DNA from 3 places in the Micromonospora sp. LOL_015 genome. Region 3 is predicted to be linked to each of the others. Evidence: riboswitches for the same ligand, from Rfam matches in the RefSeq annotation. Region 3 holds a riboswitch; each other region holds the start of a gene.
The links. A riboswitch is a leader RNA that binds a small molecule or an ion and turns the genes downstream of it on or off. The one in region 3 is predicted to bind cyclic di-AMP.

Region 1: linked by a shared signal. The riboswitch ahead of ACFHWU_RS03745 (NlpC/P60 family protein) and the one ahead of ACFHWU_RS05070 (coiled-coil domain-containing protein) in region 3 are both predicted to bind cyclic di-AMP.
Region 2: linked by a shared signal. The riboswitch ahead of ACFHWU_RS02345 (coiled-coil domain-containing protein) and the one ahead of ACFHWU_RS05070 (coiled-coil domain-containing protein) in region 3 are both predicted to bind cyclic di-AMP.

The regions. Positions count from the first base shown of each region.
Region 1 is NZ_JBHMIO010000002.1:285,785-295,769, reverse strand. Features, by position in the region: gene ACFHWU_RS03800 (acyl-CoA dehydrogenase) at 1-560, opposite strand, end outside; gene ACFHWU_RS03795 (PP2C family protein-serine/threonine phosphatase) at 969-2,099, opposite strand; partial or broken gene ACFHWU_RS03790 (septal ring lytic transglycosylase RlpA family protein) at 2,289-2,546, opposite strand; gene ACFHWU_RS03785 (phosphoribosyltransferase family protein) at 2,752-3,342, shown strand; gene ACFHWU_RS03780 (hypothetical protein) at 3,361-3,804, opposite strand; gene ACFHWU_RS03775 (glycosyltransferase family 2 protein) at 3,879-4,658, shown strand; gene ACFHWU_RS03770 (hypothetical protein) at 4,972-5,256, shown strand; gene ACFHWU_RS03765 (ribbon-helix-helix protein, CopG family) at 5,244-5,624, shown strand; tRNA gene ACFHWU_RS03760 (tRNA-Gly) at 5,701-5,774, opposite strand; gene ACFHWU_RS03755 (pyridoxamine 5'-phosphate oxidase family protein) at 5,921-6,436, opposite strand; gene dcd (dCTP deaminase) at 6,564-7,142, shown strand; gene ACFHWU_RS03745 (NlpC/P60 family protein) at 7,302-8,333, opposite strand; cyclic di-AMP (ydaO/yuaA leader) riboswitch at 8,339-8,482, opposite strand; gene ACFHWU_RS03740 (NlpC/P60 family protein) at 8,740-9,783, opposite strand; gene ACFHWU_RS03735 (GOLPH3/VPS74 family protein) at 9,975-9,985, shown strand, end outside.
Region 2 is NZ_JBHMIO010000001.1:529,062-539,046, reverse strand. Features, by position in the region: gene ACFHWU_RS02350 (glycosyl hydrolase) at 1-505, opposite strand, end outside; gene ACFHWU_RS02345 (coiled-coil domain-containing protein) at 916-2,061, opposite strand; cyclic di-AMP (ydaO/yuaA leader) riboswitch at 2,105-2,235, opposite strand; gene ACFHWU_RS02340 (cation diffusion facilitator family transporter) at 2,404-3,312, opposite strand; gene ACFHWU_RS02335 (HelD family protein) at 3,358-5,502, opposite strand; gene ACFHWU_RS02330 (carbonic anhydrase) at 6,011-6,670, shown strand; gene ACFHWU_RS02325 (hypothetical protein) at 6,771-7,100, opposite strand; gene ACFHWU_RS02320 (DUF3145 domain-containing protein) at 7,495-7,986, shown strand; gene ACFHWU_RS02315 (glycoside hydrolase family 3 protein) at 8,080-9,819, shown strand; gene fabF (beta-ketoacyl-ACP synthase II) at 9,904-9,985, opposite strand, start outside.
Region 3 is NZ_JBHMIO010000003.1:201,663-211,647, reverse strand. Features, by position in the region: gene ACFHWU_RS05075 (glycoside hydrolase family 65 protein) at 1-2,098, shown strand, start outside; gene ACFHWU_RS05070 (coiled-coil domain-containing protein) at 2,156-3,172, opposite strand; cyclic di-AMP (ydaO/yuaA leader) riboswitch at 3,175-3,310, opposite strand; gene ACFHWU_RS05065 (potassium channel family protein) at 3,563-4,240, shown strand; gene ACFHWU_RS05060 (cellulose binding domain-containing protein) at 4,745-4,954, shown strand; gene ACFHWU_RS05055 (winged helix-turn-helix domain-containing protein) at 5,003-5,671, shown strand; gene ACFHWU_RS05050 (sensor histidine kinase) at 5,700-6,998, shown strand; gene ACFHWU_RS05045 (hypothetical protein) at 7,044-7,526, opposite strand; gene ACFHWU_RS05040 (branched-chain amino acid ABC transporter substrate-binding protein) at 7,586-8,731, shown strand; gene ACFHWU_RS05035 (hypothetical protein) at 8,783-9,550, shown strand; gene ACFHWU_RS05030 (peptidase) at 9,618-9,985, opposite strand, start outside.

The DNA.
Region 1 (9,985 bases), on a different contig from region 3:
GAACCGTCCGGCTGCGGGATCGCCCGGGTGCGCCCGGCGCCCACGTCGGAGCCGGCGTCCGGCTCGGTCAGCACCATCGTCGACGCCCACTGCCGCTCGACGAAGAGCTTGGCCCACTCCTTCTGCTCCGGCGTGCCCTCGACGTAGAGGGTGTGCGCGAAGGACGGCCCGGAGGCGTACATCCAGACCGGCGCGTTGGAGCCGAGCACCAGGTCGGCCAACGACCACCACAACGCCCGTGGCGCGTTCGTGCCGCCGAGCTCCTCCGGCAGGTCCAGCCGCCAGAACTCGGCCTGCATGAAGGCCTCGAACGAACGGCGGAACTCGGGCGGCAAGGTCACCGAGTGGGTGGCCGGGTCGAAGACCGGCGGATTGCGGTCGCCCGGCACGAAGCTGGGTGCGAGCTCCTCGCGGGCCAGCCGCTCGACCTCGCTGAGGATGCTCCGGGCGGTGTCGACGTCCAGGTCGGCGTAGGGCGCCTGGCCGAAGGCGCGGTCGGCGCCGAAAACCTCGAACAGGTTGAACTCGAGGTCCCGAAGGTTGCTCTTGTAGTGGGTCATCGCGTGGTGGCCCCGCTCTCAAACAGCTGTTACTGGTCAGTAACCACCACTGTATTACTCCCGGGTAGCCAACGACAAGCGCGCCGTCTGGCAAACCGAGGACAGCAACGGGGCAACTGACGGCCCACCAGTCGTCACCTGTCCGGTATACGGTCGTTTTGCCCGGTGCAAGAGGCAAAAATTGGGCAAAGCCCAAGAAGCGCCGCAGTTGCCATCGGAGGCACAGATGTCCGTCACCCGCCTGCTCAACGCACTGGTCGAACCGATCGCCAGCCGTCGCTACGTCGGCCGGCACCGGGCCCTCGGCGGCACCAACTTCCTGTTCGCGAACGCCCAGCCGGTCTGACCCGCCCGGGGCCTCGGCACCACCTGCCGTGGGCGCTCCGCCCCGGAGGGCGATCCGGCCGGTCAGCCGCCGGGCGCGCCGACTTCCCAACTCGGCACGGCCGGAGCGGGCACCACCCCGGAGCCCGAGTACTCCATCAGGACCAGGGCGATGTCGTCGTCGAGCCGCCCGTACACCCACTCGACCAACGCCGTCTCCAGCGACGCCAGGCCGTCACCGACGGTGCCGTGGCCCAGCAGCCGCCAGGCCCGGTCCGCGGTGGGGAAAAAGGCACCGTCCCGACGTGCCTCGCCCAGTCCGTCGGTGAACAGCAGCAACCGGTCACCCGGCTCGAGACGTTCGACCCGGGGGCGTACCACCGGCATGAACCCGAGCGGCGGCGCCGGAGCCGGCGGTTCCAGCGGGATCACTTCGCCCCGGCGCAGCAGCAGCGGCGCCGGGTGCCCGCAGTTGACGATGGTCAGCGTTCCACCGCGCTCCTCCACCAGAGCGGCGGTGACGAAATCCTCGTCGCCCACGCTGCGCGCCACCGCCCGGTCCAGGTCGGCCACGATGGCCCGCAGATCGGCCCGCTCATAGGCGACGTGCCGGTACGAACCCAGGACGATGCTGGCCAGTCGGACCGCGTCCAGGCCTTTGCCCCGCACATCTCCGATGATCATGCGTACGCCGTACGGCGTGTCGAGCGCCTCATACAGGTCACCGCCGATGTCAGCGGCGGCGGTGGCGGAGATGTAGCGTCCCGCCACGGCGAGCGTGCCGACCTGTGGTCCGAGCGGACGCAACACCGCCTGCTGGGCTACCGACGCCAGCCGCGAAAGCTCGGCGATCTGCTGTGCCTGCCGTTCCCGGATGACCGCCACCGCCGCCGCCAGCCCGGTGGCCAGCGCGATACCGACCACGTTCACCGCGGTCGCCAGCGAGAGCATCTGACCGGTCAGTGCGAAGATGCCACCGACCAGGGTCGCCAGCACCCCGGTGGAGAGCACTACCCGCCACGTCGCGAAGGCCGCCGCGAGGAACGGGGCAGCGGCGACCAGACCGACGTAGTTGACACCGGACCCGTCCGCGATCTCCACCACGGAGACGAGCGCGAGCAGCACCAGGGCCGCGCCGAGGCCGACGCGGGAACCAGCGCTGAGTGGGCGGCGGCCGCCCATCGGGATGATGTGCATGGGTACGCGAAACAGCATGACTCATCGGTGGCGGTGGCCCAACGAAGTTGGCCTGTCGTCTGATCCGGATATAGCCACCCGGAGTATTGGACAACCACGGCACCCTGGCTATCCCCCGGGCGGGCGGTGAGCGGTTGCTCAACCTGTGGGCAAACCTGAATATGGCACATCACGCCGTTGACCAGCAGCTCGACACTGAGTGGCAACTCAGGATCGCGGTAAGTCGCCGAGAATCTCGTAGCGGACCTGGAGGTGGCCCAGGTCAAGAGCCGCAATCTTCGCGAAAGCGGCACGGGCCAGGTCGAGGCACCGCCCGTCGACGAACGGTCCACGACCGTTGATCCGAACCACCACGCTGGCACCGGTCTGCGGGTTGGTCACCGCACCTGAGTGTCGAACGGCAGGGTACGGTGCGCGGCGGTCCCCGACGGGTCGAACGACTCGCCGTTCGCGGTGGGCCTGGGCCTCGTTCTGGGTCGGGGACGGCCCGCCGGTCGGGGACGGTTTCGGCGTCGAGGCGGCTCGGTCGGCCCCACGTGCCGCCCGGGTCGACGCGGTCGAGCGGTCTGGCACAGGGGAGCCGGCCGCCGCACGGTAGCCGTAGCAGGCCGTGCCGTGTCAAGTGTGCCCGGCAGATTCACCGGCCGAGGAGCCCCGGCATACTCGGCCGGTGACCGACGCCGCAGCCGGCGACGCGCCGGACCCGATCGACCTTCGGCAGCTGCTGATCGACACCTTCGTCTGGCACGACCCCGGCCCGGCCAGCAGCCATCTGGTGAGCGACCTGTCCGGGTGGTGGCGACACCCCCGGATCCTCGCCGGGATCGGCCCGGCCCTAGCCGAGCTGGCCAGCGCCGGCCTGGCCGACGCGGACCGGCCGAGCACGGTGATGACCCCGCAGGTCACCGGGCTGCTTGTCGGCCCGCTGGTGGCGACAGCGCTCGGCGTCGGCGTCGTACCCGCGTACAAGGAGGATCCGCAGCGGACAATCGCAGACGCGACCACCTGGACCACGACGGCGCCCGACTACCGGGGCCGCACGCTGCGGCTCGGTGTCCGTGACCGGCACCTCGGCCCAGGCGACCGGGTCCTGCTGGTCGACGACTGGGTCACCAGCGGCGCGCAGCTGCGGGCCATGGCGCAGCTCGCCGCGGCTCGCGGGGCGGTCGTCGTCGGCAGCGCGGTGATCGTCGCCGACTGCCCGCCCGCCGTCGTCGACGAACTCCGGATCCGCAGCCTGATCCACAGCAAGGACCTGTGAACCGCCGGGTCGGATCGGCTACGGCGTCGCCTCGTGTCCCGGTCGGCCGACGGTACGCCGGGCCTGCTTCATCTCTGCCTCGTGGATGTGCCGGCGGCCGCCCACCAGCGCCTCCCGGGCCGCCCGCTCGACCGCCTGGAAGGTAGCGTAGTAACCGTCGTCGAACTCCTCGACGATCTGAAACGTCCAGCGGCCCGGCAGGACGTTGCGACCGATCAGCTCCGTCTCGACCCGGTCAGCCATGTGCCGGTGACCGGCCCCGCGCAGCAGCTGGACGACCCGGTCCAGGGTCGCGTCCGCGCCGCCGATCAGTTGGTGCATCGAGTAGAGGTGGCCACGGGCCCGGTGCACCGTCTCCAGTGCCTTACTCAACTCGCCGAGCGCCGCGACCGTGGCGTCGTCCACCCCTCGAGGTCGGGCGTGTTCGGCATCCACAGCCGGCAGATCCTTCGGTTCCGACATGGAACATTCGTACCAGAGACCGGGGCGCCACAACACTGGGTCAACGATCAACGACCCATAGTAGAGTTGGAGCGATGCGCCCGCCCCCGCAGACCATCTCGGTGGTCACTCCTGTCCATCCCGCGAGCATCCCGTACCTCGCCGACGCGTACGCCTCGCTTCGGGCGCAGCGGATGCCGCCTGGCTGGCAGTGGCGCTGGCTGGTGCAGGAGGACGGGCAGACCGGTGCGGTCGCCGCCGCGCTGCCTCAGGACCGACGGATCAGCGTCGGCCACAACCGCCCTGGTGGCCCCGGCGTCACCCGCACCATGGCGCTGTCCCGCGTCGACGGGCCGCTGGTCAAGGTGCTCGACGCCGACGACCGGCTGACCTCCGACGCGCTGGCCCATGACATCGCGATCCTCACCGCCGACCCGACGGTCGGCTGGACGACGGCGGCGGCGCTCGATCTGCTGAGCGACCACAGCACGATACGGATGGCCACCGATCCACCGGGCGGCCGGTTGCCCGCCGGTACGGTCCACCGGTGCTGGCAGGAGGACGCCTACCGGCTGCCGGTGCACCCGGCGACGCTGTGCATCCGTACGGACCTGCTGCTGGCCCTGGGCGGCTGGCTGGCGCTGCCCGCCTCGGAGGACACCGGGCTACTCCTCGCCGCGAGCACGGTCAGCGACGGTCACTTCATCGACGAGCCGGGGTTGCTCTACCGGAAGTGGCCCGGGCAGGTGACCAACCAGCAGGCTCACTGGTCCCCGACGGAACGGGCCGACCGGATCCAGGTGATCGAAAGCCGGGTCGCCGCGCTGGCGCTGCTGGGTATCGGCCCGACGTCGTCCACACCGCAAGGTCGGTGATGACGCGCGGCGGTCGTTGCACGCAGTGTGCCCCCTCGGGCCGGTGGTCACCTGTTCAGCTTGATGCCGCAGGTGCATCAGGATGCACCTGCGGCATCACGTCCGCCGAGGCGGCGTGGTTCTGAGGCGGCCTCCCGTAACCTGGGCTGGCCTTGATCATCCTGGCCTACTGACACGCCAATGGCACGACCGGACAGCGCGCAGGGAACTCTCACCGCAACCACAGATCGAGTTGCCTGGCCGAGCCCTTGCCTGCGGCCGAGTACACGTGTCATCCTAGCCAGGACAGGTTTCGTCGGACAAAATGCGATGCGTGGCCAGGTACAGGTACTCGTGGGCGCAGTCCGCCGGCAAGCACAACATAGCGCAACAACGATCACGGTACGTCATCGAACACTGCGGTCAGCCGTACGCCCTTCCACCAGAACCCCCGGACCGGCCAGAACGGCTGCTGTTCCTCGGCGACGACAGGGACGGCGTCGCTCTCGAAGTCGTCGCCATCGAGTTGTTGGACGGGACGCTACGCGTGATCCACTCCATGGACATGCGACCTAAGTACAACCGGCTCTACAAGGAGGCGAAGCCATGGCGGGTGTAACGCGAACGACGAAGGACCGAACGACCTCCACGACCTCTAACAAGGCAAAGGCACCGCGCCGAGCAACCACCACCGGAGCCCGGGCGACTCGGGCAGCCAGCCGACAGGCCAAGAACGGTACAGCGCTCACGTCGCAGCTGGAGAGCGAGCTGGTCGCAGAGGCAGAGGCTGGATACGACCCCGACAGTCTCGCCCCCCGCCGGGTCGGCAGACCGCCGCTTTCCAGCAGCGGCGGCGCCTCGCACAAGATCAGCATCCGAGTTGATGACCAAACCTACGAAATGATCAAAAAGGTGGCAGAGCTGACCAACCGCAGCCCCAGCGAGTTGATCCGCGAAGTACTGCAGGCCGCGTACCCACGGAAGTAGGAACCTCGCGACGATCCCGCGTACGTACAGCGCAAGCCCTGGTTGGGATGATGGCCCCGACCAGGGCTTCGTGTGTTGGAGCGGGTGACGGGAATCGAACCCGCACTGTCAGCTTGGGAAGCTGATGTTCTGCCATTGAACTACACCCGCGAGCGGACCCACTCTACCCGGTCAGCCCGGTCACTGCGCAACAGGCCCGGCCGCCAACCGAGCACAGCATGGGGTACGGCTCGACACCCGTCGACCGGGCGTCAACGGGTAGGGCGTCGACGCGTCGGCCGGTGCCACGCGGCGGGTCAGCAGGCGACCGGGGTCGGCACCGGGTGGGAGACGCTGCCGCTGGTCGGGTCGAGCCAGACCTGGACGGCTGGTTGCCGTGGCGCCGCCGCCGCGTAGTGGCCGGTGCTGCCACCGCGTTGCGCCACCATCGCCACGTCGACGGAGAACTCGAACAGTCGCCAGTCGACGTGCGGCACGGCCCCGAGATCGCTGGCGAGCCGACCCACCTTGGCCGGATCGGTGACCGGATGCGCCCGACCTGCCAGGTACGCCTCGTCGTCACTCTCCTCCGGCGGGAACGAGTGCAGCGCGTACCGGCCATCCCGCTCCAGGTCACGCCGCTTCGGCGAGTCGATGATGAAGCAGAACAGCCCGTTGTCGGTGATCACCGGGGAGACCGGGTGCACCCGGGGACCACCGTCGGCTCGGACGGTGGCGAGGTAGCCGAGGCCGGGACCGTACTGCTGCATGAGGAGTCGGATCGCCGTGGCCAGGCGGGGCTCGTCGGCTGCGAACTCGGACCAGGTTGCCATGCGATGATTCTATCGAACATGTGTACGAAGAGATAGGGGGATCGCCCGTCCAGGCCAATCCGGGTACGTACCGGCCGGACAGCCGGCCGCGCGGTCGCACCGGCCGGACGGTCGCTATCGTGTGACGATGCTTCTCTCCGACCGGGACATCGTCGCGGAGACCAAGACCGGCGGACTCTCCCTCGAGCCGTTCGAACCTTCGCTCGTCCAGCCGTCGAGCATCGATGTCCGGCTCGACCGGTATTTCCGGGTCTTCAACAACCACCTGTACACCCACATCGACCCGGCGACTCGGCAGGACGATCTGACGTCCCAGGTCGAGGTGCCCAGCGGCGACCCGTTCGTACTGCACCCCGGTGAGTTCGTCCTCGCCTCCACGCTCGAGGTCGTCTCGCTCGGCGACGGCCTGGCCGCCCGGCTGGAGGGCAAGTCGAGCCTGGGTCGGCTGGGCCTGCTGACCCACTCCACCGCCGGCTTCATCGACCCCGGCTTCTCCGGCCACGTGACGTTGGAGTTGTCCAACGTGGCCAACCTGCCGATCAAGCTCTGGCCCGGGATGAGAATCGGCCAGCTGTGCATCTTCCGGCTCTCGTCGACGTCCGAGCATCCGTACGGGTCGGCGGTCTACGGATCCCGGTACCAGGGACAGCGTGGACCCACTCCGAGCCGGTCCTGGCAGCGGTGGCGCACCTGGCCGACCAGCTGAACGGCTGGGCTGTCGCAGCGCCGGCGCGCCGGCGGTGGGGAGGCGAAAGGCGCCCTCCCAAGCCGGGGGGAGACATGGGAGGGCGCCTTTCCGGTGGCCGGTGCTGCCGCTTGACGGGGGGATCAGCGGCATGCGCCAGGCCATGGGGAGGAGTGAGGTCTAGCCGGGCCTGCCGTAACTGTGCACACTCGAACCGATCTTGCGCATCTGCACCGGTTCGCCCGCCTGGGAGGCGTGCACGATCCAGCCGTTACCCACGTACATGCCGACGTGGGAGAGCCCGCTGTAGTAGAAGATGAGGTCGCCGGGGCGCAACTCGTCCCGGCTGACGTTGGCGGTCATTTGGCGCTGCCGGGCGGCGTTGTGCGGCAGCGTGACGCCGGCCTGCGCCCAAGCGGCCAGGGTGAGACCCGAACAGTCGTAGCTGCCCGGTCCCGCTGAACCCCAGACGTACGGCTTGCCGATCTGCGCACAGGCAAAGGTGACCGCCTTGCCGGCCGCACCGCCGGGGTAAGTCGCCGGGCAGGGCGCGGGACGCAGCGAGCCGAGGGTGTTGGTCGAGCCGTACGCCTCCAGGCGCAGGTCCTGCAACCGGTCAACCTCGGCGTCGATCTCCTTGGCCTTCGCCGCCAGCTGAGCCTCGGTGCTGGTCAGCTCGACGATCAAATCGTCGAGCGGGGCCTTCTTCGCGGCGTACTCGTTCCTGAGGTCGACGACGGCCTGCACGTCGCGGGCCTGCCGCCGGGCGAACTGGTCCAGCAGCTCGAGCTGGTCGGCGAGGTGGGTCGGCTTGCCGTTGGTCAGGATCGCGTTGAAGACCGACGGACTACCACCCTTGTACGACCGGGCGGCGAACTCGCTGACCCGGTCCATCGCCAGGTCGATCTGGATCTGCAGTGGCTTGATCTTCTTCTGTAGTTCGTCCGCCTGCTTCTTTTTGGCGGCAAGGTCCTGCCGTACGGCATTGTGCCGTTCGATCGTTGGTTCGAGCTCGGCCCAGACCTCGTCGATCTGCGACTCGATCTCGGCGACGGTGGGCTGCGCCTGCGCCGGCGCTGCTACCAGCAGCAGACCGACGCCGGTGGTGGCGGCGACCAACGCGGTGAGTACTCGGCTAGGGTCGTGCGGCGATTTTCGCCGATGGTCGCGGCTGGACCACCGGAGGTATCGCCGAGGGGCGCTCGTAGCCACCGGACTCCTTCTCCCCAGACCGCCTACCGGGTTAGCTGCCGGGTTCGGGCGGAAAGGAGACGCCCTACCGCAGGTGGCCTGCGGATTCACCCCGGAAGTGCCGTGGGTCCCCGGCTCGCCGTCAGACGGCGATTAGGCGGTGTCAGGCCGAGGTCAACCCGGTTGGTTGACGTCCTCCCGACTCGACGATCCCCAAGAGTAGAGAGCGGCGTTCTCGCTACGCAAGCGAGAACATGGACTATCTCATTGAGTACACAGACGATTGCGTATCGTACATAGGCTGCCATCGCTCAAGCGTTCGAATTTTCCCGGGCGGACCGGCCCGTTCATACCGGTCCGCCCGTACGTTCGGCCAGCCAACGCGCGCCACTCAGATTGCCTCAGCAGGCTGGCTGACCTGCCACGATCAGCCGACCCGCTTGAATCCGGCGAGCGGCATGTTGTCGATGTTCTCCATCTGCACGGGTTGACCCGCGCGGGGAGCGTGCACCATCAGGCCATTACCGATGTAGATCCCCACGTGATGCAGATCACTGAAGAAGAATACGAGATCCCCGGGTTTGGCGTTGGCACGGCTGACCGAACTGCCCTGATTCCACTGAGTTCCGGTGTAATGCGTGAGGCTGACACCGGCACTTGCCCAGGCGTACTGGGTCAGGCCGGAACAGTCGAAGGCGTTCGGCCCGGTGGCACCCCAGACGTACGGCTTACCGAGCTGTGCGCAGGCGGTGCGGACCGCGGTTCCGGCGGCTCCGCCGACCGACACCGCCGGGCACGGGCCGGAGGCACCGGATCCGCCGGTGTAGCCGGTGGACTGGTACGCGGCGTTGCGCGCCCGTTCCAGGCGTTTGATCTCGGCGTTGATGGTTTTGCGCTGCTCGGCGAGCGTCTTGTCCTGTGCCTGCTGCTTCGTGATCAACTCGTCCAGCGTCTGCCGTTCGGCGAGATAGCGGTCCCGGGTCTCCAAAACAGCGGTGATCTTTTCCTGCCGACGCTTGGAGATTCGGTCCAGCACCACGAGCTGATCCGCCAGACTGGTCGGTGATCCGGTCCGGAGCAGGGCGTTCAGTTCGCTCGACGGCCCGGTCCGGTAGTAGCGGTTGGCAACCTCGCCGATCTCGTCCGCCGCCAAGTTGGCCTGCAGGGACAGGGGGCGGATCTTCTCGTCGAGCGCGGCCGCTTTCTTCTCGTTGGCCTTGAGCTCGCTGTGCACCTTGTTGTACTGCTCGATGACCGGTTCCAGTTTCAGCCACTGGGCGTCCAACTCGGCTTCGATCTCAGCCAGCGTCGGCTCGGCGTGGGCCGGCCCAGCCGGGAAGAGCAGCGCAGTTGCAGCAAGTAACAGCGCAATTGCGATACGTTGAGGAACCCGTACACGCCAATGCTCTCCGCGTCGATACCGGGACCCACTGTGACGATGGATGTGCGAATTCGCGAGCGCACGTGCCATTGGCAGCGACTCCTTCAATGGTTCGATCGCTGGGGCCTCACGGGCGGGGGTACGGAGGCCGACATCCGCAGCGGTCGGTGCATCACCTTATTGGAAAGCGCGGTGTTCGTTCAAGACCGCCTGCCGCCTCCGCTTCCCCCGCAGCTACCGCTTCTCCTGCAGTCACCGGTCTGGGCGGTTAGCGTGATGACATGGAGTCGCT
Region 2 (9,985 bases), on a different contig from region 3:
CCGTCCAGTCGGTCCAGCCGTCGACCTTGACGTCCGGGGCGTTGAGTCCGGCGACGCCGAGGGTGAACTCCCGGGTGTACGGGTAGTGGTATTCGCCGACGCCGGTCGACGTGCCGGAGATCGCCGCCTCGGTGGTGTAGGAGACGCCGAGCCCGCCAGCGGTCGGCTGGAACGACATCGGGTGGGCGTGCAGCGGGTCGGAGTAGGCACAGTTGTACCGCTTGAACAACAGCGACGACCACCAGTCGTTGGTCGGCACCGCGCCAGCCGGGGCGCTGCCCGTGACGTACTGCCGGGGGTTGGCGGAGATGCTGCCGCAGGCGGTCGGGGCGGCCGCGCCCGCCGGACGGGTGGTGGTGTAGCTGCCGGCGCCGACGATGGCGGCGTCGGCGGTGCGCAGTACGCCGAAGATCAGTCCGGTGGCGGCCAGCGCCGTCACGGTGGTGGCTGCCAGGATCCGGCGCGGCGTACGACCTGTTCGCGCGCCACGGATCGACAGGTTCATGGTGCCTCCGGGTTGGGTAGGGCGCGGTCCACGATCGCGAAAAATTTCACGACCATTAATGAGTTATTGCCAGGAGGTCACCAGACATGCGGGCTTCTGTCAATATCCCGACATGAAGTTTCGTGCATCCGGCACGGGGTCGTCGCGGTCTGTTGACAGCCGTACCGCTGCTGCTATATATCTAACTGTGAGAGCGCTCTCTCAGTCGCGCGAGCTGCAATGTGCCCAGCGTGAGCCGGGTGTGACTGCGTGGTGGTAGAGCGCTCTCGCATAGTTGCCGGTGGCCGTCGGTCGTTATGCCGATCGGTCTGCCGATGCTGCGCAAATAACTCCGTATGCTGATTCCGTCGCGGATAGAAAATGGGGGCGGTCGGCCGCCGACGTGGCCGTCCGCCCCCATGCGCGCGACGTCAGTACACCGACAGGTGCACGTGGTTGGTGTGGTCGCTGGACGGGTCGCCACCCGCACCGCTGTACGTCTTCCAGCCGCTGCTGGGCAGCCAGATCCGCTTGTACCAGATCACGTAGAGCACACCGAGCCGGTCGGCGTTGTTGATGTAGTAGTTCGCGAGGTTGTCGCCGTAGCTCTTGTCACCGCCGGTCGCCACTCCACCGAAGCCGTTGGGCTGGGCGGCGAAGTCACACGCCCGGCCCTTGGGGTGCTCGCCGGAGCTGCCGTTGCGGAAGCAGGACACGTAGCGGGTGAAGCCGGCAGCCTTCGCCTGGTTCAGGGCGTGCAGCGTACGGGGCGTGATGCAGCCGGAGGTGGTGGGGTCGTCGACGTTGCACGACTCGGCCGGCCAGGAACCGTTCGCGTTGCGCGGAGCCGGGGTCGCCGACGCGTTGGACGACCCGGATCCCGACGACCCGGATCCCGACGACCCGGAGCCGGAGGAACCGGATCCCGACGACCCGGATCCCGACGACCCGGAGCCGGAGGAACCGCTGGCGGCGGCCGCCCGTTCGGCCTCCTCCGCCGCCTGCTGCCTCGCCTGTTCCTCCGCCTGCTTCTCGGCGGCGACCGCGACGGCCAGTGCCCGCTCCGCCTGGTTCCGGCGCTGGTCCATGATGGTGACCTGCTTCTGCTGCTCCCGGATCTCATGCTCGATCGCGGCCTTGGACCTGGTCACCTGGTCACGGGTACGGTACAGCTCGCGGAGCTGCTTCTCCTCGTTGGCGGTCACCGCGCTCAGCGCCGCCGCCCGGTCGATGAACCCTTCCGGCGAGGTGCTGTTGAGTAGCGCGGAGACCGGGCCGAGCCGGCCGTTGCGGTACGCGCGGTCGACGATGTGCCCGACGTTCCTGTTCCGTTGCTCCAGTTCAGCACCGACCGTGTCGAGCTGCTCGGACAGCTTCTTCTGCCGGTCCTTCGAATGGTTGAGCGCCGCCTTGGCGTCGATCCAGCCCTTCGAGGCCGCATCGAGCTCCTTGCGCAGGCTGTCGGTGCCTCCCTCGCTGTCGACCCGGTCGGGCCGGTTGGCGGGCAGGGCGGCTCCGGCCGGCGAGCCGGTCGGGGTGCCGGTGACGGCCATCAGGGCGGCGGTCAACGCCGCCAATAACGTGAATCGGGTTTTTCTGTGGACTGTGCGCGACACTGTGCATTCCTTCCGTCAGCCGCCGACCGGGTTAGCTGACGGGTTCGGGACGGAAGATCCCTACCGCGTGACGCGGATGCACCCCAGGTACGTGGTTCCCCGGCTCGCCGTACGGCGATTAGGCGACGGCCTCCGCGGGCGCCGGAGGGGCGCCGCCCGAGCGGAGACCGGGGCCGAGACTACCGGCTCCCCGGGTCGTCGTCCCGGTATCGATAGCCATGTTATGTCTGGAAAAATCAGGAATATACGTATATCGTGGCTGTGACCGTCGCGGTAAGGTCACGAAACTTAAGCATCTGCTAATCACCAGTCGGCCGGTCCGCAGGAGTCGGCGGGGGCCAGCGGCTCGATCTGCAGCGTCGCGTGCTCGATACCGAACTCGTCGTGCAGGGCCGTCCGGGCGTCCCGCAGCACCGTGCCGATATCGGCCGACGGGGTCACGGCCAGGTGTGCCGAGGCCACCTCCATGCCCGGGGTGAGCGTCCAGACGTGGAGGTCGTGCACGTCGCAGACGCCCGGCACGATGGCCAGCCGGCGGTGGACCCGGGCGACCTCCACATGCTCCGGCGCCGCCTGCACCAGGATGCGCAGCGCGGCCCGGGCCAGCCGCCAGGTGCGCGGCAGGATGAACACCCCGACACCGACGGCGACCAGCGGGTCGGCGTACCACCAGCCGGTGGTGGCGATCACCGTGGCGGCCACCAGCACCCCCACCGAGCCGAGCAGGTCGCCGAGTACCTCCAGGTAGGCGCCCCGTACGTTGAGGCTCTCCCCGGCCCCCTGGCGCAGCAGGGCGAAGGCGACGATGTTGGCGAGCAGTCCGGCGACCGCCACCATCAGCATCGGGCCGACCGTCACCGGCTCTGGATCGGCGAACCGGCGGGCCGCCTCCACCAGGACGTAGAGCGCGACCCCGGCGAGCAGTACGGCGTTCGCCAGCGCGGCCAGCACCTCGAGGCGGTAGAGGCCGAAGGTTCGCTGCGGCTCCCCGGTCGGTCGCCGAGTCGCGGCTATCGCCGCGAGCGCCATGCCGATGCCGAGCACGTCGGTGAACATGTGCCCGGCGTCGGACAGCAGCGCCAGGGAGCCGGTGGCCAGCGCGGTGACCGCCTCGACGACCATGAAGCCCGCCAGCAGGGCGAAGGCGGCCCAGAGACGCCCGTAGTGTCGCTGGCCGGTGCTCCCGGCGCTGTGATCGTGTCCGACTCCCACGCCTGCCACCCTCCGTTGCCCGGCGTCTCGTCAGTAGACTAATGCTCACATAGCAATATGTGCAGTCGACTCCGGGTCGAGGTCGATGGTGACCAGCCGCTGCGTCGCCCGGGAGAGCGCGACGTAGAGCGTGCGCACCCCGGCCTCGGACTCGGCACGGATCTCCTCGCCGGCCACCAGCACCACCGCGTCGTACTCCATGCCCTTCGCCTGCAGGCTCGACACCACCTGTAGCCGGGAGGTCGTCAGCTCGCCGAGCCAGCCGGCGACCTCGTCCCGCCGGGCCACCGCGGCGATGACGCCGACCGTCCCCTCCACGGCGGCCAGCATCTCGGCGGTCGCGGTACGGACGGCAGCCGGCAGCACCGCCGCAGCTACCCGGTCCCGGCGCGGCGCCACCCCGGTCGATCGGACCGCCGTCGGCAACGGGGCGTCCGGAGCGACCTCGTGGATCACCTCGGCGGCCAGTTCGAAGATCTCCGCCGGGTTGCGGTAGTTCGTGGTCAGCTGGAACTCCCGCTGCGGCCGCCGCCCCAACGCCCGGTCCCGGGCCTGGGCGAGCTCGGCCGGATCTCCGGTCCACGCAGTCTGCGCCGGATCTCCGACCACTGTCCAGGAGGCGAGCCGGCCCCGGCGCCCGATCATCCGCCACTGCATCGGCGACACGTCCTGTGCCTCGTCGACCACCACGTGGGCGTACTCCCGGTAGTCGGCCGGCCGCTCCCGGGCGGCGGCACGGGCCGCCCGGTCCCGGTCGGCGAAGGTCGTCACCTCACGCACCCCGCCGGCCATCTGGAACGGATCCCGGTGCCGGCGGCGGGGCTGGGGTGGCCGGCCGAGCAGTTCGTCCAACTCGTCCAGCAGCGCCACGTCCGCGATCGTCAGCCCGTTGTCCGCCAGGTCACCGAACGAATCGGCCAGCACCGTGATCTCGGCCGGGTCGAGCACTCCCCGCGCGTACCGACGCAGCCGGTCCGGCCGAGCCAGCCAGCCCAGCACGTGTCGCGGCAGCAGCCGGGGCCACCAGGCCCGCAGGAAGTCCCGAAAATCGTCCCGGTCCGACAACTCGTCCTCGAACTCGGCCTGGCCGGGCAGCCGGGCCGGGGCCACCAACTGCCGGGCCTGCGCCCACAACGCCTCGAACAACCCGTCGATACCGGCCCGCCGGACCTCGTTGCGCCGTGCGCCCCGGGGCAGCGCGCGGGCTCGGATGCCGTCCAGCTCCGGGCCGCGCAGCCGCAGCAACTGCCCCCGGTAGAGCAGGCGTAGCTCGGTCGGCCCGTCCGGTACCGCGTCACGTACCGCCCGTTCCAGTACCCGCCGCATCCGTAGTGACCCCTTCAGCACGGCGACCGCCGCTGGATCCGTCCGGGTCGCCGACACTCCCGGTGGCAGCGACCCCAACGACCTCAGGGTGGCGCTCTCCTCGCCCAGGGCCGGCAGCACCGCGGCGATGTACTCGACGAAGACACCGGTCGGGCCGACGACCAGGATGCCGCCGCCAGCGAACCGGCTCCGGTCCGAATAGAGCAGGTACGCCGCCCGGTGCAGCGCGACCGCGGTCTTGCCGGTGCCAGGGCCGCCCGAGACGATCGTCACCCCGGTGGCGGGCGACCGGATCGCCTGGTCCTGCTCCTGCTGGATGGTGGCCACGATGTCGCGCATCCCACGTCCCTTGGCCTGGGCCAGGGTGGCCAGCAGCGCGCCGTCGCCGACCACCCGCATCCCGGCCGGCGCGGCCGCCGGATCGAGCAGATCGTCGGAGACGCCGGTGACCCGCTCGCCCCGGGACTGGATGGTGCGCCGCCGCACCACGCCCCGCGGTCGGGCCGGCGTCGCCTGGTAGAACGCGGCGGCGGCCGGGGCACGCCAGTCGATCAGCAGCGGCTCGGCCCGCTCGCCGCGCACGCCGAGCCGACCCACGTGCAACACCGCGCCGTCGCGTAGATCGAGCCGGCCGAACACCAGCCCTTCGTGCTCGGCGTCGAGCAGATGCCGCCGCCGGGCCGCGTGGAAGACCATCGCGTCGCGCTCCACCAGGGCGCCGACGTTGCCCACCCGGGCGAGGCGGTAGCCGTCCCGCTCGGCGCGTACCGCGTCCTGGCGTAGCTGCGCCAACCGGGCGTAGACCCGGTCGACGTGCCACTGCTCGGCGGCGATTTCTTGGTCCAACGTGGTGGCGTCGGTCAACGCTGCGGCTCCTGGGCGAGGGCGGGCCGGCCGGGGCAGGGCGGCCGGTCCGTCGGCGGACGGTCACGGCGCCGGGCAGCGACGGCGGAGCGTGGTGACCCCGTCACGTGATCGGACCCGGCAGCCTAACGACGTTACCGTCCGCGCGCCAGCCCGGTGCCGGCTCCCGGGGCACCCGGCGACCGCGCTCCGCCCTGCCGAGCCCGGATGGGGTCGCCAGGTGCCGCACCTGGCCAGCACGCCGGCTCCGGGCACCTCGTAGAGCCGGACCAGCCGGGCGACCGGGCGCCAGTTCCGCAGCGCCCGGGCCGCTCGACCGCCCGCGCAGCACCGCTCCGTCCGGTAGCCGGACGCTGAACTTCTGAGGCCTGCCCACCGTCGTCACCGCCGCCGATGTCGCTGGCGGTCCCGACTTGGACGCACCCCGGTAGGTCGGATCTGGAACCAGCACGGTGAGAAGACTCGCAACTGCCTTCCCGACCGGCCAGTAGCACGCCACGCTGCAACCATGTCGTCACCGTCGTTCCCGATGCCGGACTCCCGGGCACCGCGTCCGTCCGGCCCGCCACCACCCGATCACCCCGGCCCGGCCGAGGCGCTGGCTGAGCTGCTGGCCGGCAACCAGCGCTTCGTCACCGGACGACCACGGCACGGTCACGACGTGTCGGCGGCTGCGGCCAGCGCGGCGCTCGGCGAGCAGCATCCGATCGCGTTCGTGCTCGGCTGCATCGACTCGCGGGTGCCGCTGGAGGCGATCTTCGATCAGAACTTCGGCTCGATCTGCGTCGGACGGTCCGGCGCTCAGGTGCTGGACCAGGCGATCGTCGGGTCGATCGAGTTCGCCGTCGGCGCGTTGGGTGTGCCGTTGGTCATCGTGCTCGGACACGAGCGGTGCGGAGCGGTGGCGTCGACCATCAGCGCGCAACGCACCGGCAGCCGCCCGGCCGGCAGCATCGGGTACCTGGTGGAGCAGATCGCTCCGGCGGTGACCGAGGTCGGTGTCGGGCACCCCGACGTGCAGCCCCTCGCAGTACGGGCCAATGTGCGGCGGACCGTGCATCGGCTGCGGCAGGTGGAGTTGCTCGCCGCGGCGCTCGCGGACGGGCGGATCGACGTCACCGGCGGGGTCTACGACCTCGGAAACGGTCAGGTGGAACTGCTCAACTGAGCAGCCACCGCCACCACCAGCGACGGAAACGGCCCCGCCGGGCGTGTCGCCCGGCGGGGCCGTCCAAGGTCCGGGTCGTCGCCGACCCGTCAGATCATGCTCAGGCCTCGAAGACCCCGGCCTCGACGAGCCGCTTCTCGGTCAGCTCCCAGCCGTGACCCGGGTGGGCGGCCGCCAGCGCGTTGATCTCCAACCGGATCTTCGCGGCGTGGCCGGCACCGGCCAGCGACCGGATCTCCTCCACGAACGCGTCCGAGTCGGTACGCAGGTGAGCGGTCTTCCCGTTGGTGAGGTTGCGGACATAGGCGTGCTTGCCGCCGTTGAGCGGGATCAGGTACTTGAACTCGCCGAGGACGCTCAGGGCACCACCCTGACCGGCCTGGCCGGCGCGGACTGACGCGCGCGCGGTCTTGGAGGTGTTGCTCGCCACGGGGGGACTCCCTTGCAGGACTGACGGTACGGACAGGACTGGTGGTACGGGCAAGTCTGGTGGTACGGGCAGAGCTGGCGGTGCGGCTGATCACACGAACGGGTTCGTTGGGTGTCGGGCATACGCCGCCCTCATCTTACCGGACGGCTGGCCGCAGATCGGCTCGGCCACCTTGCGCTCGGCCATGGTTTCCGGCCGACCAGCAGGGACAACGACGCACCCGGAGCCGGCATTCCCAGCGGCGGGGCGGACCCGAGGAGTCGGGCGGCGACAATTTCCGTGACCAGTTCGCCGATTAACTGGCGCACCACCCGTCACACCAGTCATCATTGGTCCCACCGCCCGGTGGTCGAGGTCGTAGGGGAAGACGCACCTCGCTCTCCGGGAGGTCACCGTGCCAACGCGTGGCGTCGTATACGTCCACTCGACCCCGCTCGCCGTGTGCCCTCACGTCGAATGGGCGATATCGCGCGTCCTTGTCGCGCCGGTAAACCTGCACTGGACCGCTCAGCCGCTTGATCCGAACGGCCGACGTGCCGAGTGCAGCTGGACCGGCCGGGCGGGGACCGGGGCCGAGCTGGCCGCTGCCCTACGACAGTGGCCGATGACCCGCTTCGAAGTCACCGAGGAACCCAGCCCGGGTGCCGACGGGGAGCGGTTCATGCACGTACCCGGTCGCGGCCTGTTCCGGGCCACCATCGGGGCGGCCGGGGACATCCAGCTCGGCGAGGACCGGATCCGGGCGATCATCGCGGCGTCGCCGGCTCCCGAAGCGGTCGCGCACGCCCTCGACAAGGCGATGGGCACCGCCTGGGACACCGAACTCGAGCCGTACCGGCACGCCGGTGAAGGAGCGCCGGTGACTTTGCTCACCCGGGTGGGCTGACCCGGTCACCGGGTGAGAGACCCGGCCGGGTGAGCCGGGCACGAACCTACGCCAGCCGGCCACGGGTTGCCGCCGCGACCGTAGCCTGATGGGATGGCCGGTGTGCTCCCCTCACCCCGCGTAACCATCGCCTCCGTTCTGCTGGCTATCCTCGGTGTCACCAGCGGCTGCGCCGGACCCGGCGACCGGCCTGAAGCCAGCACTCCCAGCAGTCCAAAAGGCCCTTCCGGCGAACCGAAAGCCAGCCCTGCAGCGTCGCCGGCCGCCCAGCTGACCGCGACTCTCAGTGACGAGGACCTGGTCGGTCAGGTGCTGATGCCGTACGCGTACGGAGCGTCCGCGACCGAGGTCTCGCCGGGGTCGGCGGCCGGTAACCAGCAGCTCGCCGGAGTCGACACCCCGGCCGAGATGATCGACCGTTACCGGGTCGGTGGCCTGATCCTGGTCGGCTTCTCGGCCGACGACCCGACCGGCAGCAACCAACCCACCACCAACGTCGACAGCACCACCCAGGTGCGGGAGCTGACCACCGGGCTGCAGGACGCCGCCGGGCGGTTGCCCGCCGCCGAGCTGCCCGACGGCGTCGGCGAGCTGCCGCTGCTGATCGGCACCGACCAGGAGTTCGGCATCGTCACCCGGATCAACCAGGGGGTGACGCTGCTGCCCAGCGCGATGGCAGCCGGTGCGGCCGGGCAGCCGGAGCTGACCGAGGCGGCCTGGCGGGCGGCCGGTACCGAACTCGCGGCGCTCGGCGTCAACGTCGACTTCGCGCCGGTAGCCGACGTCCTCGGGGTGAACAGCACGGTGATCGGCTCCCGGTCGTACGGCGCCGACCCGGACGCGGCAGCCGGACAGGTCGCCGCCGCCGTCCGCGGCCTGCAGGCGGCCGGCGTCGCGGCCACCCTCAAGCACTTCCCGGGGCATGGCCACACCGCTGTCGACTCCCACGGCGACCTGCCCGTGCTCGACCAGGACCGGACCGCTCTCGTCGCCGCCGACCTGCCGCCGTTCGTGGCCGGCATCGACGCCGGCGCCGGCCTGGTGATGTCCGGACACCTGGACGTCGCGGCGGTCGACCCGGGGGTGGCGGCGACGTTCTCCCGCAAGGTCCTCACCGACCTGCTCCGCGGCGAACTCGGCTTCGACGGGGTGGTGGTCACCGACGGGATGAACATGGCGCCGGCCCGCGTGTTGTCGCCCGGCGACGCGGCCGTCGCGGCGATCAACGCCGGGAACGACCTGATCCTCATGCCGCCGGACGTGACGGCCGCATACGAGGGTCTGCTCGCCGCGCTGCGCGACGGGTCACTGCCCCGGGCGCGACTTGTGCAGGCGGTCACCCGGGTGCTGACCCTCAAACAGCGGCTCGCCGAGGAGCCCACCCCGCCGATGACGGTGCTCGGTGCCGAAGACCACTACGCAGCCGCCCGGCGGTTGGCCGCCGCCGCCGTTACCCAGGTGCGTGGGAACTGCGCCGGGGTCGACGGGCCGGTGACCGTCACCGCCTCGGGTGGCCGGGAGCGTACCCGGGCGCTGTTGATCGAGGAGTTGCGCGCCGCCGGCGTCGAGGTGGTCGGCCAGGGCGGTACGGTCGTGCACCTGGTCGGCTACGGCGACGGCCCGTCCGACCTGAACGTCGACGCGGCGGTGACTGTTGCCATGGACACCCCGCACCTGCTTGCCGAGGCCCGGTCCGCGACGTTGCTGGCCACCTACTCCTCGAGCCCGGCGTCGATGTCCGCGCTGGCCGACGTACTGCGGGGTGCCGTACCGGCGCCCGGCCGGTTGCCGGTGCCAGTGTCCGCCCTGCCCGCCACCAGCTGCACCGGCTGACAACGCGCGTCGACCAGGCGCCAGCGGCGCTCCGGCCGTGGCGGGCCGGAGCGCCGCCGGCTGTCGTCGTGACCCGGTCGGCTATCAGACCCGGGTGAAGACGAGCGCGACGTTGTGCCCACCGAATCCGAACGAGTTGTTCAACGCGGCGGGTACGTCCATCGGT
Region 3 (9,985 bases):
CCGGCTGCTGATCGACGACGAGCCGTTCGACGTGCGCTACGGCGACCTGCTCTCCCACGAGCGGGTGCTCGACCTGCGGGCCGGTCTGCTGGACCGCCGGCTGGAGTGGCGCTCGCCGGCCGGGCGTACCGCCCGGGTCCGCAGCACCCGGCTGGTGTCGTTCACCCAACGGGCGGTCGCGGCGATCTGCTTCGAGGTGGAGGCGGTCGACGAACCGTTGCGCATCATCGTGCAGTCCGAGCTGGTCGCCAATGAGGAGCTGCCGGCACAGAGCAAGGACCCGCGCGTCGCGGCGGTGCTGGAGACGCCGCTGCAGGCCGAGGAGCGGCTGGTGCAGCCCGACGGCGGGCTGCTCATTCACCGGACCAAGGCCAGCGGGCTGCGGATGGCGGCGGCGATGGGGCACGATATCGACGGCCCCGGCGAGGTGTCGGTCAGCACCGAGGGTTTCGACGACTGGGTCCGGACCACCGTCTCCTGCCTGCTGGAGCCGGGGCAGCGGCTGCGGATGGTGAAGCTGCTGACGTACGGTTGGTCCAGTCAGCGCTCGTTGCCGGCGCTGCGCGACCAGGTCGGCGCGGCGTTGGCCGGCGCCCGGATCTCCGGCTGGGAAGGGCTCTGCGCCGAGCAGCGCAAGTACCTCGACGACTTCTGGGGCCACTCGGACGTGCGGGTGGACGGCGACCCGGAGATCCAGCAGGCGGTCCGGTTCGGGCTGTTCCACGTGCTGCAGGCCGGTGCCCGAGCCGAGCAGCGGCCGATCGCGGCGAAGGGCCTGACCGGACCGGGATACGACGGGCACGCCTTCTGGGACACCGAGATGTTCGTGCTGCCGGTACTGACCTATACCCAGCCAGGGGCGGTCGCCTCGGTGCTGCGCTGGCGGCACTCGACCCTGGACCAGGCGCGGGAGCGGGCCCGGATGCTCGGGCTCAACGGGGCGGCGTTCCCGTGGCGGACCATCCGTGGCCAGGAGTGCTCGGCGTACTGGCCGGCCGGCACGGCCGCGTTCCACGTGGCGGCGGACATCGCCGACGCGGTCCGACGGTACGTGCACGCTACCGGGGACGTCGAGTTCGAGCGGGAGATCGGCCTCGAACTGCTGGTGGAGACCGCCCGGTTGTGGCGTTCGCTGGGCCACCACGACCGGCACGGCCGGTTCCACATCGACGGGGTGACCGGGCCGGACGAGTACACCGCCGTGGTCGACGACAACATCTACACCAACCTGATGGCGCAGCGGAACCTGCTGACCGCCGCCGACTGCGCGCTGCGCTACGCCGACCGGGCCTGGGTGCTCGGCGTCGACGACGAGGAGACCGCGGCCTGGCGGGACGCGGCGCTGTCGATGCACGTCCCGTACGACGACGAGCTGGGCGTGCACCCGCAGTCGGCCGGGTTCACCCGGCACCAGGAGTGGGACTTCGCCGGCGCCCCGCAGGACCACTATCCGCTGCTGCTGCACTACCCGTACTTCGATCTGTACCGCAAGCAGGTAGTCAAGCAGGCCGACCTGGCGCTGGCGATGCACTGGCGGGGCGACGCGTTCACCGAGCAGGAGAAGGCCCGCAACTTCGCCTACTACGAGCGGCGTACGGTGCGGGACTCGTCGTTGTCGGCGTGCACTCAGTCGGTGATAGCCGCGGAGACCGGCCATCTGGAGCTCGCCCACGACTACATGGGTGAGGCCGCGTTGATGGACCTGCACGACATCAACCGCAACACCCGCGACGGCATCCACGTGGCCGCCCTGGCCGGGGCGTGGCTCGCGCTGGTCGCCGGCTTCGGGGGGATGCGTGACCACGGCGGGGAGCTGACCTTCGCTCCCCGGCTGCCGCAGCGGATCAACCGGCTGGAGTTCGCCATGATGTGGCGGGGCCTGCGGCTGCGGGTGGCGGTCCAGCATGACGAGGTGACCTACTCGCTGCGTGACGTCGACCCGAACGCCACCGTTGACCTTACCCACCACGGCGAGCCGATCACGGTGGCTGCGGACAAGCCGGTCACCCGGGCGATCCCGCCGGCCAATCCGGTCGGTCCGCCGCCGCAGCAGCCGACCGGCCGGTCACCGGTACGCCGGTCGGCGCGTACCGACTGACCACCTCCTCGTGCGGTGCCGGGCCGACCCGGCACCGCAGGAGGAGAGGAGGTCAGGTCACAGCAGGGACAGATGTACGTGGTTGGTGTGGTCGCTGTTCGGATCGCCGTTGGCGCCGCTGTACGAACTCCAACCGGTGGTCGGTGACCAGAACTGGCGGTACCAGATGACGTAGAGGATGCCGAGCTTGTCGGCGTTGCGGACCAGGAAGGCGGTCAGGTTGTTGCCGTACAGCCGGTCGTCGCCGAAGGCGTCGCCGCCGAACCCCTGCTGCTGGGCGGAGAAGTCGCAGGCCCGCCCCTTGGGGTGCTCGAACGGCCCACCGGGGCGGAAGCAGGAGACGAAGCGGGTGAAGCCGGCCTTTTTCGCTTCGTTCAGCGCGTGCATGGTGCGCGGAGTGATACAGCCGCTCGTGGTGGGGTCGTCCAGACTGCACGACTGGGACGGCCAGGAACCGTCCGAGTTACGCGGCGCCTGGGCGGCGACCGGCGAGGTGGCCGAGACGAACCCGTTGGTGGCGACCGCGCCGACCAGTTGCAGGGCCTTTTCGGCCTCTTCCTTCTGCCGGGCCATTGCCTCGAGTTGCTGTTCCTCGCGGGCCACTTCGGCGTCGATCGCGGCGACTGCCCGAGCTGCCTGTTCGCGTGCCTCGTTGAGCTCCCGAATCCGCTTGTTGTCGTGCATGGCGATCATGTCCAGGCCTTCGGCGCGTTCCAGCAACTCGTCCGGGTCCGCGCTGTTGAGCAGGACCATCACCGGGGTGATCCGGCCGAGACGGTACGAGTTGGAGGCGACCTGGCCGATCTGTGGGGTCAGCGCGGAAATCCGTTCCTCGACCTTTTCCAACTCGAGGTTGAGCTTTAACTGGCGTTTGCGGGACTCGTCGACCGCCGCCTTGGCTTCGACGAAGCCCCGGCCGGTCGATTCGAGCACTTCGCTGAGCAGTGGCGGGGCGCCTTCGTCATCCGGATCCTGAGCGGCGGCTGGCGACACTACGACGAACCCAGCGAGCAGGGCGGCGACGGCGGCGAGGGCCGCGGTCGTCGGAATCCGCCGGCGGAGGGGTGCGGTCATCCTGTTCCTTTCCTTGGCCGCCGACCGAGTTAGCTGACGGGTTCGGGACGGAACGATCCCTACCGCTGGCGCGGATTCACCCCGGTGGAAACGTGGTTCCCCGGCTCACCCCGGAGGGCGATTGGGCGGCGGTCACCGCCGGCACCGGTGGGCGCCGCCTGGCGAAGACCGCCGGCAAGCTTACCGGATTGGTCACCGGCATCAACACCTCGACAATCCTGACTGAGCTGGAAAAATCCGTTACCAGCCAACGACTTTCGGTGATGTCCACTTTCTGCGTTCGACGGCGTACGACAAGTCGTCAGGGGTCGGTATCGCTGCGCCGAGGTTAGCGGCTGACTACAGTGCGTATGAGGAAGCGGGAAAGTCGTAGCGTCGGACGGATCTTCGGTGAGAGATGACGATTCCCCGGTCGGGCCGCCGGACGCCGACAGCGTGGTGGTGATCGGCCTCGGCCGGTTCGGTGGTCAGGTCGCCCAGTCTCTGCTCCGCCTCGGCCACGATGTGCTGGGCATCGACGAGCATCCCAAACGGGTGCATCGCTGGTCCGAGCGGCTGCCGAGGGTGATCGAGGCGGATTCAACCGATGACCAGGCGTTGCGCCAGTGTGGCGTCGCCGACTGCCCCCGCGCGGTGGTCGGCATCGGCTCGGACGTCGAGGCCAGCATCCTTACCGTGGTGGCGCTGACCGAGCTGGGTGTCCCGGAGGTCTGGGCGAAGGCGGTCACCGCCAAGCACGGCCGGATCCTCGCCTCGGTCGGCGCGCACCATGTGATCCTTCCGGAGGCGGCGATGGGTGACCGGGTAGCCCGCCTGCTGGCCAGTCGGATGCTCGACTTCATCGAGTTCGACGACGGGTTCGCCATCGCCAAGGTCTGCGCCCCGCCGGACGCCGCCGGCCGGACGTTGGCCGAGTGCCGGCTACGTCAGCGGTACGGCATCACGGTGGTCGGGATCAAGGAGCGGGACCGGCAGCTGAGGTACGCGGGACCTGAGACGTTGATCCCGCCGGATGCGCTGCTGATCGTCGCCGGGGCAACCACGGCGGTTCAGCAGTTCGGCCGGTGAACATGGGCGTGAACGCCTCATCACACCTTCATTTCGTGAGCTGATCAGCCGCCGGACTTTCGCAAACTCGTGACTCAGGCTACAGTCCCTGCATGGGAGCGCTTCCATCGATGGATGTGCCCCCGTTGAAGTAGTCGACGCGTGGCGCGGCGATGGCGACATCACCGTGTCAACCGCACAGCTCCCGAGGCTGGCGGCGGGCCAAGCCCGGACTCCGCCGCCAGCCCGCGCACCACCTGTCGAGAGGAGGTGGAACCAGAGCCACTCGCGTGGCCCGGCTCCCGCGCGTCACGCACGACCCGGACGCCAGACCGCTCGTGCGTGTTCAGCAACTGATGGTGGGGACGGGGGTTGCCCTCCCCGTCCCCACGCTAGTCCTCGATTGTTACGGCGGGGAATCGCCAACAAGTCAGGACCGCGACGCCGATCTGTCCGACAGCGCTGCCCGGCCTGTCGATGCATCGGCAGGCTTCGTTGTGTATTGGGGCCTGGGCAGTGGCTGGGTTGCCGCGCCCGATCTGCGGCGACGGTCGGGCCGGGCCCTTACCGGTCGACCTGGTCCCGCCGGACATCACCGTCACCAACACGCCGTGGAACAGCCGGATCCCGGCCGGCGGCAGCGTACAGCTCGGTTTCGTGGTCAGGCACTCGGTGAGCAACCCGCCGCCGACGGACTTCCTGCTCAACGGCGACCGGTGCGCGTCCTCGGGCTGACCCTCGTCGAAGACGCGCTGGTGACGGCGGCTTGCTAGCCTCGCCCGCATGCGGGTGCTGGTGGTCGAGGACGACCCCGAGGTACGCAGTGCCGTCGTCACCGCGCTGCGCTCCGGCGGATTCGCCGTCGACCAGGCGGCCGACTGGAGCCAGGCCGACCTGAGCATGAGCATCAACGACTACGACTGCCTGGTGCTCGACCGGATCCTTCCGGAAGGCGACTCACTGCACCAGCTCGGCCACCGACGGCGGGCCGGGCTCACCACACCGGCCCTGGTGCTCACCGCGCTGGACAGCGCCGGGGACCGGATCGCCGGGTTTCAGGCCGGCGTCGACGACTACGTGGTGAAGCCCTTCGTCACCGCCGAACTGGTGCTGCGGGTCCGGGCGCTCTGCCGACGCCGTGGCGCCACCACCCCACCGCTGCTGCGGGTGGCGGATCTGGAGGTCGACGCCGCCCGCCGGGAGGTGCGCCGCGCCGGCGTCCTGCTGACGCTCACCCGCAAGGAGTTCGCCGTACTTGAAATGCTGCTGGTCCGGCGCCCGGCGGTGGCCAGCCGCAGCGACCTGTTCGAACACTGTTGGGACGAGCTCGCCGACCCCAGCTCGAACGTGGTGGACGCGGTGGTCGCCCAGCTGCGCCGCAAGCTCGGCGAGCCGCAGTTGATTCACACCGTACGCGGGGTCGGCTACCGGGTTGGCGGGGCGCCGTCGTGACCGCCGGCCGAATTGGCGGGGTGCCGTCGTGAACCGCCGCGTTCGGCGGGGTGGCAAGCCGCTGCAGACCGCCGACCGGCTGCGTAACCTGCGGATCCGGATCACGCTGCTGGTGATGGCGATCAACGTGGTCGGCCTGGCCGGGATGGGTGCCGTCGCGTTGCTGGTCGACGGGCGGCAGCGCGACGAGGTGGTCGCCGCCGAGCTGCGGCGTACCGCCAGCACCGCCGCCGCCCTGCTCTACTACGAGTCCGGGGCGCTGCAGCTCGACAAACTGTTCGACAACGCGGTCGCCAACGGCACCACCGCCGTCTACGTCTACGAGGCCGGCCGGGCCGACCTCAGCCTGGTCTTCGCGTATCCGGCCCGGCTGCCGGTCGTACCGCCGGACAACCTGCTGGCGCCGGCCCGGACGGTCTGGACCTCCGGCACCGAGCTCGCCGGCGGGGTCGGCGACACCGCCGAAACCTCCACCCCACTGCTCGCCGTACCGTTCGAGCACGCCGTCACCGGGGCGGTTGCCGGCGCCGTCGTCGTGCTCGGTGACACCGGGCCGGCCGAGACCGCCAACCGGCGGCTGGCCCTGGCCCTGGTCGCTGGCGGCGTCAGCTTCACCGCGCTGGCCTGCGCCGGCGGTTACCTGCTCGCCCGCCGCGGCACCGAGCCCATCGCCGACGCGCTCAACCAGCAGGAACGGTTCGTCGCCGACGCCGCGCACGAGCTACGCACCCCGTTGACCGTGATCCGTGCCGTCTCCGAGACCGCGCTGGCCGAGCCGCAGCGCCGCCCGGCGGCGCTGCGCCAGGTGGTGCGCTCCGCCGACCGGCTCGCCGACTCGGTCTCGGTCCTGCTCACCCGGGCCCAGCTCGTCGCCGGCCTGCGCGACCTGCGCCGCGAGCTGTTTCGCCTGGACCAACTGGCCGAGGAGGTGCTGACCGACACCGTCGTCGCGCCGCACCGCGCGGTGCCGGTCACCGAGGCGGTGGTGGCGTACGGCGACCCGGCGCTGGTCCGGATCGCGCTGCGCAACCTGATTCAGAACGCGGTCCAGCACGGTCGGGCCGCCGACCAGCCGGCCGAGATCCGGCTCGAGGTCACCCCTGGACCGCCGACGGTACGGGTACGCGACCGTGGCACCGGGCTCAGCGAAGCCGTCGCCGCCGCGCCCGAGCAGCGGTTCCGCAGCGGCACCGAGGACGGCACCGGGCTCGGGCTGGCCATCGCCAGCTGGGTGGCGCAACTGCACGGCGGACAGCTGCGGCTGGTCAACGCCGAAGGCGGCGGTGCCGAGGCCCGGCTGCGGCTGCCCGGCGGTCAGGGCGGGTAGGGCGGTATGCCCGAGCGGACAGGCCAGCGTGCCGGGAGCACCCGATCAGGGCACGTAGACCGCGTTGCCGCCGTCAGGGCGGATCGCGAACCAGCTGCCCGACTGGCCGTGACCGTTCGCGTCGCCGGGCATCCGGTCACCGGCGTACCCGTACAGCGGCCAGCCGGCCAGGCTCAGCTGCCGGGTTCCGTCGGACCGGTCGAAGCAGCCGACCAGCTGCCGGTCGATCCCCTCCACCCGTACCTCGCCCTCGCAGGGGGCCGGAAGCCAGGATTGCCGGCACTGTCCCTCGCAGGCGGACCAGGTCGGTGCCGCGGTGTCCCGGTCGGACCGGTACAGCACGAACCCCTGCGCGTCGATGACGATTTCGTCCAGCGTCCGGGAGTCGACCGCGTACAACGCGGTGCCGGTCGCGGTGGACGACGGCGCGGCGGAGACACCCGCCGGGGTCCCGGCCCCGGGGTCACTGCACCCGGTGAGGACCAACCCGGTGAGGGTCAGCACCGCGCCCGAGATCAACCGTCTCATCAAAATCTCACGCTCCTACCAGCAGGATAGGCGGGTCCGACCGGGTCCAGGAGGTGGACGTGCGCACGTTGCTGCGGCCGACGGCGGTGCTCGGCCTGCTGTCGGTGCTGACCGGATGCGTCGCTGCCGGCGGCGGCGAGCAGACGGCACCGGCCAGCGCCTGCGGCAGCCGCATCGCGGTCCTCGGCCCGCTCTCCGGCGACTCGGCCGATCTCGGCGGCAACGTCCGCGACGGAGCCCGCCTGGCCTTCGACCAGTACCGGGCGGAGCATCCGGACTGCCCGGTGGAGCTGGTCGAGTTCGATTCGCAGGGCGACCCGAAGCAGGCCCCCGCGCTGGCCCAGCAGATCGTCAACGACGCGCGCATCATCGGGGTGGTCGGTCCGGGTTTCTCCGGCGAGGCCGAAGCGGCACTGCCGATCTTCGACCAGGGTGGCGTCGCCACCATCACCACCTCGGCGACCCGTACCGAACTGAGCGAACGCGGCTGGTCCACCTTCCACCGGCTGGTCGGCAACGACGCCGCGCAGGGGCGTGCCGTCGGTCGGTACATCGACCAGGCGCTGGGCGGCACGGCGGTGTTCGTCGTCGACGACGGCGGGGCGTACGGCCAGGGGCTGGCCGACCAGGTGGCCGCCGGACTCGGCGCCAAGGTGGTGCAGCGGGCGACGGTCGCCGCCGGCGCGACCGACTTCAGTGCGGTCGTCGGGCAGATCCGTTCGGCCGACGCCGACGTGGTCTTCTACGGCGGCTACTACGCGGAAGCCGGTCGGCTGCGCCGCCAGCTCCGCGCGGCCGACATCCCGGCGACCTTCGTCGCCGGTGACGGGGCGAAGGCGGACGGCTTTCTCCGCGAGGCCGGCGACGACGCCGAGACCGGGGTGGTGATCACCTGCCCCTGCCTGCCGCCGGAGCGGGCCGGGGCCGAGTTCCCGCAGCGCTACCGGGAACGCTTCGGGGTGGAGCCGGGCACCAACTCCGCCGAGTCGTACGACGCGGCGACGGTGTTTCTCGCCGGAATCCAGGCCGGACATGGTGACCGGGCCGCGATGGCGGCGTTCGTCGACGACTACGACGCGCCCGGGGTCACCACCCGGATCGCCTGGACCGGCACCGGTGAGCTGGTGGCGTCGTCGGTGGTGGTCTGGGCGTTCCGCGTCCAGCAGGGCCGGTTCGTGGCGGAGCGGTCCATCCCGGCAAGTTGACCTGTGCGCCCCTGGCGGGCGCGTCCGTGAACGTGGCAGAGGAGTTCAGTCATGACCCTACCGACCACGGCTGGCAGTGGCGGTGCCGGCGACGCCTGCCCCGGGGCGGGTAACCGGCCCGGTGGTGGCACCGAGAAGGTGCTGCGCGCCGTCGCGGCCGGCCCGCTCGGCGCGTACCCGTTGCTGGAGGCCGCGTTCTGCTGGAACGAACGGCGGCCGGTCGGCTGGCGTCGGCTGGGGGCGGCGCCGGCCACCGCGGACCGGCAGCTACCGGTGGCGCAGACCGAGCAGCCGGCAGCGGCGGCCCGGACCGCTCGCCTGCTGTCCACGATCACCTGGTCGGTGACCAGCCCGGTCGGTGCAGCCACGTCGCTGACCAGGGTCGAGGTGTCCTCGGACGGGTACCACCGGGTGTTGCGGGCGTTGGCCGGCGCGTGGCGCGACGGGCGGCGGATGCTCGGCAGTCCCGGACTGGCGGCCGCGCACTACCCCGCTGCGCTGGCCGTCTGGCGGATGGCCGCGCTACTGGCTCCGGCGGACCGGACCGCCGGGGTGCTCGCCATCTCGGTGAGCACCCCGGCGGCGGCGCTGCTGCGAAGTGCCGCGCCGGCGTTGGCGCTGCCGCACACGGTCGTCGAGCGCAGTGGGCGCAGCACCGTGATCCGGGTGGACCGCCCGACGCTGTTCCGCCGGCTGCTGACCGAGATCGACCCGGCCGCCGCCGGTGCGGGTGACGGTAGGCCCGCCGGACGGCCGGTGGTGGCGGTCGGACGCCGGCTGCCGGCCGAACCGATGCGCCGGCTGGCGGCCGCCGGCTGACCGTGCCGTCGGCCGGGCCGACCGAGTCCACCGGCTGGGCCGCCGGAGCCCGCAACCGGTCAGCAGGTCAGCCGGCTGCGGCGGGGCCGGTCCGGCGACGCGGCCGGCGGGTCAGCCCGAAGCCGACCACGCCACCGACGGCGGCCAGTACACCACCGGCCACCGTCCAGATCCACCGACTCGTCAGGCCGGGCAACCAGCCGCTGAACCAGCCGACGACGCCCTCCCACCAGGACTCATCGCTGACCTGTCCGGCGGCGACCGGGTCGCCGGCAACGGCATCGCTGGCGAGCACCGCCCCCTGCCGTACGGTCGGCGTCAGCGGCGCCGCCAGCCGGCCGCCCTCCGGGCTGGTGTCGCCCGACACGTCGGCGCTCACCTGCAGCTCGACCTGCACCGGCAGACCGAGGTCCTGCTCCGGCAGGTCGGTGACGG